DNA from 3 places in the Burkholderia oklahomensis C6786 genome. Region 2 is predicted to be linked to each of the others. Evidence: riboswitches for the same ligand, from Rfam matches in the RefSeq annotation. Region 2 holds a riboswitch; each other region holds the start of a gene.
What was found. Region 2 has a riboswitch for thiamine pyrophosphate ahead of BG90_RS26655 (DMT family transporter). Riboswitches for the same ligand answer to the same signal wherever they lie in the genome.

Region 1 (2,261 bases), on a different replicon from region 2:
ATATCGATTGATCGGATCGGCGGGCCGCGCTTCACGCGGGCGCGTGCGCCGCGCCGTGCTGCAGCAGCGCCGGCCAGCGCGCATCGTGCCGCCACGCGGCGAACGTGTCGGCATCCTTCACCGTACGCTCGATGAGCGCGCCTGCGAAGCGGGCCGCGGTGTCGGCGACTTCCGGCGCGATCATGAAGCCGTGCCGGTACAGGCCGTTGACCGCGAGCGTCGCGCCGCCGTCCCAGACGAGCGCCGGGCGATGGTCGGGCAGCGTCGGCCGGCATTGTGCATTCAGCTCGAGGATGCGCGCCTCGCCGAACGCCGGATGCACCGAGAACGCGGCGCTCAGCAGCTCGAGCGCCGAGCGTACGCTGACGGGCGACATGTCCTCGCCTTCGATCTCGGTCGCGCCGATCACGTAGAGATCGTTCTCCTTCGGCGCGACGTAGAGCGGATAGCGCGGATGCAGAAGCCGCACGGGGCGCGTGAGGCCGATGCCCGGCGCGTGCACGCGCGCGACCTCGCCGCGGATCCCGCGCAGCGTCGGCATCTGCGCCTTCGCGCCGAGCCCGCGGCAGTCGATCGTGATGCGCGCGGCGGGCGCCGCCTGCGGCTCGATTGCGGCGTTCCAGTGCGCGTCGACGCCTCGCTCGGCAAGGCCCGCGGCGAGCGCGCGCAGCACCTGGCGGTTGTCGAGCTGGCCTTCGCGCGGCAGCAGGAGGCCGTGCGCGAAGCGCCCGGCGAGCGCCGGCTCGGCCGCGTCGACCTGTGCGCCCGCGAGCGCGACGAGGCCGCCGTCGAGCAGCTCGGCGCTCGCGTTCGCGCGCACGCGGCGCTCGAAGAGCGGCGCTTCCGCGCGGTCCGCGTGATGCCAGACGACGAGCGTGCCGTTGCGCTGGAAGAACACGGGCTCGGGCAGCTCGGCGAGCCAGCTCGGCCACAGGTCGAACGACGCGACGCCGAGATCGGTGATGAAGCGCTCGGCGCTCGCCGCTTCGGCGACCGGCGCGAGCATCGCCGCCGCGACCCAAGCGGCGGAGCCCGAGCCCGCCGCATCGCCGCGCTCGTAGAGCGCGACGCGGTGACCGGCGCCCGCGAGGCGCCACGCGATCAGGCGGCCGACGAGGCCGCCGCCCAGCACCGCGAAATCGGGTTCAGACGCGCGCAGGTTCATCGCATCCGCCTGTCGTGTTCGTCACCAAGAGACGGCCCGAAAGGCGGGCCGGGGAAGCCGCCGCGGCCGACGGCTCGCAGCGAAGCAAAAGAACTGAAGATTGCACGGTCATCGATACCTTCCGTCACGCGCGAAGATGCGCACCCAAAAGGACGAAACCGGCGACTGAGGCCGGCCGGAACCATGCGGCGCGCAGCTCGACAAAGCGACGGCGGCGGGCGCGGCCCGGCGGGATCGGAAACTTCCCGCGCCGGTATTACCCGGATCGGGTGCGAAGGGTCTCTCTCAGCCTCGCCGCGCATCCGGCCTGCCGATCGGCAGGGCCGAGGCGCGCGAAGCACCCCTGTTTCGTCGACGGCCATTAGACCATAAAAGCGGAAACCGCCGCAAACCTCGCACTGCGGCAAATTCGCCTGCCGCACTGCGGCGCTGGCACAATGCCCGCTGGGCGCGGCGCACGAGCGGTATCGCGGCGGCGCGCCCATGTCGCTCCCGGCGTTAAGCGCCGTTTAAGGCATGCTCGCCAGAATCCGCGGCACGAGCGCCGCGCGGCGGCGCCGAACGGGCGCGCCGGGCGCGGCGCAGCCGTCCGCCCGGCGTCGCCGGCCCCACATCAGGAAGCTCATGACTCAATCGATGCAAGCCCTCGCCCCCGTTCCGGACGACCCGTCGCGACATCCGTCTCCGATATCCACGTGGAGCCTCATCAAGCCCTATTGGGTTTCCGAAGAGTGGAAGGTCGCGTGGGGACTGCTCATCACGATCGTCGCGATCAACCTGACGCTCGTGTGGATCAACGTGCGGATCAACTCGTGGAGCGCGTCGTTCTACAACGCGCTGCAATCGAAGGACGTGCGCGACTTCCCGAGCCTGCTGATCACGTTCGCGGTGCTCGCGTTCGCGTTCATCATCCTCGCGGTGTACAGCCTCTACCTGCGGCAGATGCTCGGCTTCCGCTGGCGCCAGTGGCTGACGACGCGCTTCCTGCACGAATGGCTCGGCGACCGCAACTTCTACCGGATCGAGCGCGACCGGCTCGCCGACAACCCCGACCAGCGGATCGCCGACGACCTGCAGTCGCTCGCGTCGACGACGC
Region 2 (2,261 bases):
CTGCATCAGCCGCGTGTCGACCTGATACGGCTTCAGCAGCGCGATCCGCGCGCCCCACGCCGTCACGGGCTCGCCCATCGACACCCAGACGTCCGTGTAGACGAAGTCGACGCCTTTCACCGCGGCGAGCGGATCGTCGGTCAGCTCGATCAGCAGCGTGAACGGAAGCCGGCGCGGCGCGATCGCCCGCTGCGACGCGGGCGTCGTCGCGGGGAGCGGTGCCGGCGGATGGAACAACTGCCTGGCGGAATGCTCCATGATGAAACCCCTCGACGGATATTGAATGTATTAAGGCACCGGGTTCAGGGCTCCGAATTGACTTGGATCAGCGACACGCGCGGCGTCGATTCAGGAGGGCGGCGAGTGGAGATTCGATTTCCGGCGGATCGAGATGACGGATTTGCATCGCGAAGCACGGTGCGCCCGTGGGCGCTCGGGCCTTGTCCGGCGCATGGCGCGGGCCGGATCTCGTCACGCCGTTCGCGATGCGTTCGAGTGCGCTCGCCGCAACGCAATATGAACGGGATGTGAGCGGGCGCAGAGTCGGCGCATGCTTGCTTTCTGATATCGAGTCGCTATGACCGATTGCGCGACGAAATTCCGGGTTTGCCATTCGATGCGGCGCAAGCATCGCTCGAACGGCTGGAAAAATCGACCGATTGCCGGTTTGTGTCGCGCAGCGCCGATCGATGCCGCGCAAATGATTCGTGATCCGGACGATATGACGAGTGGCGCGTCACGATCGATGTGCCGAACCAATCGTATTGCTCGCCGATCGTGAGCGGCTTGCGCCGCGCTTCGCGGCATCGCGTCGCCCCGGCATCGCGACGGCGGACGTTGCGAACCGCTCCGGCCAGCCGCTCCTTCGCGCCGGCCGAGGGGGCCCCGCATTCCGCAATCGAACCGCCCGCATCGGCTTGCCCGCCGCCGGGTTCTTATCGATAATAGCCGGGCCATCAGGGGGAGCCGGACGATCGGCTGAGAGGTTCCGCGCAAGGAACGACCCCTAAACCTGATCCGGGTAATGCCGGCGTAGGAATGAGGTCCGCCATGTCTTGTCCGAAGCTCGCCGGTCGCCGCGCCTCGGCCGCGCCTCCCATGTTTCCCGTTCCGCTCGACCCGCGCCGATGACGCCGTCCGTCATCGCGCTCGTCCTGTTCGCGGCGATCCTGCACGCGACGTGGAACGCGTTGCTGAGAAGCGGCGCGGACCGTCTGTGGAGCATCACCATGATGAGCTTCGCGACGACCGCCGCGGCCGCCGTCTGCGCGGCGCTGCTGCCGCTGCCCGCGCGCGCGAGCTGGCCGTATCTGGCGGCGTCCGCCGCGCTGCAGGTCGGCTACAGCGTGTTTCTCGCGTACGCGTATCAGGGCGCGGCGCTCAGCCAGGTCTATCCGGTCGTCCGCGGCACGGTGCCGCTGCTCGTCACGCTGGGCGGCTACGCGTGGGCGGGCCAGCGCCTGGGCGGCGCGTCGCTCGCGGGCGTCGCGCTCGTATCGGGCGGCATCGCGAGCCTCACGCTCGGCCGGTCGCGGATTCATCTGCGCTCGTTCGCCGCCGCGCTCGTCACCGCGCTCTTCATCGGCGGCTATGTGACGGTCGACGGCGTCGGCTCGCGCATCGCGGGCGATCCGCTCGCGTACGCGGCATGGATCTTCATCGCCTACGGCATCGCGATGCCGGCCGTGTTCTTCCTGTTCGGCCGCCGTTTGAGCGGCGGCTTCACGCGCGGCGAAATGCTGAAATCCGCGGCGGGCGGGCTGATCTCGCTCATCAGCTACGCGGCGGTCGTCGACGCGCTGTCGCGCGGTCCGGTCGGTCCGATCGCCGCGCTTCGCGAGACGAGCATCGTATTTTCGGTGTTGATCGGCTGGGCGTGGCTCGGCGAGAAGCCGAGCGGGCGGCGCTTCGCCGCCTGCGCGGCGGTGGCGGTCGGCGCCGCCTGCCTCACGTATCCCGTTTGACGGATCGCGTTTGCGGCGGCCGATGCGGCGAGATCGGGCGATTGGCGGAAGGCGAAGGCGCTGCTGCAATGCAAGTGCTGGTTCACACTGATGCGCGCTTTTACCTATATTGATATGATGAATCGTCGCCCGCTTATCCTGACGAATTGCTTTCGATTCTGAGTTGACTCGATTGTCGCCGCGACGGCTCGGCGGTCGCCGAACGTGCCGTGGGTTCGCGCGTTCACGGGAGGCCGTTCGCGATGCGGATTGCGCCGCACTTTCCGAGGGGCGCGCGCCGGGAGCATATCGACGGCA
Region 3 (2,261 bases), on a different replicon from region 2:
GCTGCCGCCGCCGCGCGACGCGAGCGCGCGCTGCCGTTCGGTGAAACGATGCTGCGCGAAACGGTCGGTCCAGCCGAGGCCGTCCCAGTAATCGACGTGCAGCGCGAGCGGCACGATGCGCGGCGCGGCGCGATGCGATGCGAGCCGCGCGAGCCAGTCGTCGGCGGGCGGACAGCTGCTGCAGCCCTCGCTCGTGTAGAGCTCGACGAGCGCCTGCCGGCCGTCGGGGCTGCGCGCGGTGCACGCGCCGCCCGCGGCCGCCTGCGCGACGCACGCCGCGCCGAGCGCGAGCGTCGCCGCGATGGCGCGCGTCGAAGCGGAAAATGAAATCGACATATCGAAACTCATCGGTCAGTGCCGGGCGCGGGCGCGTACGCCACGCACGCCGGCATGCGTGTCGCGATCCGGCTTCCCGCGGCGCCCGGCGTCGCGAGAAAAAAGGCCGCCCGAACAGCGAATGGGCGGCCGCGCCGGGTCACGCCATGAAATCCACCGGAAACGGCGTCGCTCAGTTCGACATCGGGCTCATCTTGTCGGACGACATCGGCTTTTGCATCGCGTCCTTCGCCATGTGATCCTTCTTCATGCCGCCCTTGGCCATGTGATCCTTCTTCTTGCCCATCTGGTCCTTCGACATCGCGTCCTTCGACATCGCCATGCCGTCTTTCGACATCGCATCCTTCGACATCGCATCGTTCTGCGCATGCGCGAACGGCGCGGCGAACGCGAAACCGGCGACACACGCGACAGCAATCAGATTCCTTTTCATGGGATAGCTCCATCGTTATTGGTTGAGGAGCCGAATAGTCGGGACACAGCGACGGATATGACAACGGCGCGCAAAAATTTCTTCGGGACCGGCGATTGCGTCGGCGCGCGGCCGATCGCGCGGTGCGCAAACGCGTCGCCGCACCCTGCCCGCGCCGGCTCGACGCGCAAGGCGACGCGCCGCCCGCGCGCCTCGAACGCGCGCGCACGGACGCCGCCCAGGCCGCCCCGCCGCGACGCAGCATGCGCAGCCGGACGCGCGTTCGCGCGCAATCGATCTGTCCCCTGTTGAAACCGCGGCCGACCCGGTGTATCTTTTGCGCTTGCTAACGCGGGGGTCCTGCAATGCATTCGATCAAGCGATCGTGCGGCGCGGGTGAGAAATACCCTTTGAACCTGATCTGGATAATGCCAGCGCAGGGAAGCGTCAGGATTTCGCCGCTGTTCCACGTCTGAATCCCGTCGCGTCGCGAATCTCGTCTCCTGCTTAGCGCCCCCACATCCGCTTTGCATGGGACCCAAGCAAGCGCTAAAGCGCCTACTCGGGTCGACACAGGAGATCGCATGAACGCCAATCCCAAATTCCTGTCGGCCGACGCCCGCGTCGACGCCGCCGCCGTCGCCCCGCTGCCGAACTCGCGCAAGGTCTACGTGACGGGCTCGCAACCTGACATTCGCGTGCCGATGCGCGAAATCACGCAATCCGACACGCCGACGAGCTTCGGCGGCGAAAAGAATCCGCCGATCTATGTCTACGACACGTCGGGCCCGTACACGGACCCGGACGTCAAGATCGACATCCGCTCGGGCCTGCCCGCGCTGCGCCAGCGCTGGATCGACGCGCGCGGCGACACCGAAACGCTGACGGGTCTCACGAGCGAGTACGGCCGCGAACGCGCGGCGGACCCGGCGACGGCCGAGCTGCGCTTCCCCGACCTGCACCGCCACCCGCGCCGCGCGCGGGCGGGCAAGAACGTCACGCAGATGCACTACGCGCGCCAGGGCATCATCACGCCCGAGATGGAATACATCGCGATCCGCGAGAACCAGCGCCGCGCCGAGTATCTGGAAAGCCTGAAGGCGAGCGGCCCGGCGGGCGCGAAGCTCGCCGCGATGATGGGCCGCCAGCACGTCGGCCAGGCGTTCGGCGCCGCCGCGTTCGGGGCGAACGCGGCCGTCGAGATCACGCCCGAGTTCGTTCGCGACGAAGTCGCGCGCGGCCGCGCGATCATCCCGGCGAACATCAACCACCCGGAAACCGAGCCGATGATCATCGGCCGCAACTTCCTCGTGAAGATCAACGCGAACATCGGCAACTCGGCCGTCACGTCGTCGATCGGCGAGGAAGTCGACAAGATGACGTGGGCGATCCGCTGGGGCGGCGACACGGTGATGGACCTGTCGACCGGCAAGCACATCCATGAAACGCGCGAGTGGATCATCCGCAACAGCCCGGTGCCGATCGGCACGGTGCCGATCTACCAGGCGCTCGA

Region 1: linked by a shared signal. The riboswitch ahead of BG90_RS09280 (FAD-dependent oxidoreductase) and the one ahead of BG90_RS26655 (DMT family transporter) in region 2 are both predicted to bind thiamine pyrophosphate.
Region 3: linked by a shared signal. The riboswitch ahead of thiC (phosphomethylpyrimidine synthase ThiC) and the one ahead of BG90_RS26655 (DMT family transporter) in region 2 are both predicted to bind thiamine pyrophosphate.

What each region holds. Positions count from the first base shown of each region.
Region 1 covers NZ_CP009555.1:2,058,028-2,060,288, reverse strand. The annotation lists gene BG90_RS09280 (FAD-dependent oxidoreductase) at 32-1,165, opposite strand; TPP riboswitch at 1,391-1,520, opposite strand; gene BG90_RS09275 (ABC transporter ATP-binding protein/permease) at 1,790-2,261, shown strand, end outside.
Region 2 covers NZ_CP009556.1:2,001,386-2,003,646, forward strand. The annotation lists partial or broken gene BG90_RS26650 (Rossmann-fold NAD(P)-binding domain-containing protein) at 1-150, opposite strand, end outside; TPP riboswitch at 950-1,056, shown strand; gene BG90_RS26655 (DMT family transporter) at 1,128-1,964, shown strand; gene BG90_RS26660 (hypothetical protein) at 2,207-2,261, shown strand, end outside.
Region 3 covers NZ_CP009555.1:314,871-317,131, forward strand. The annotation lists gene BG90_RS01445 (DUF1223 domain-containing protein) at 1-348, opposite strand, end outside; gene BG90_RS01450 (pentapeptide MXKDX repeat protein) at 509-769, opposite strand; TPP riboswitch at 1,092-1,209, shown strand; gene thiC (phosphomethylpyrimidine synthase ThiC) at 1,333-2,261, shown strand, end outside.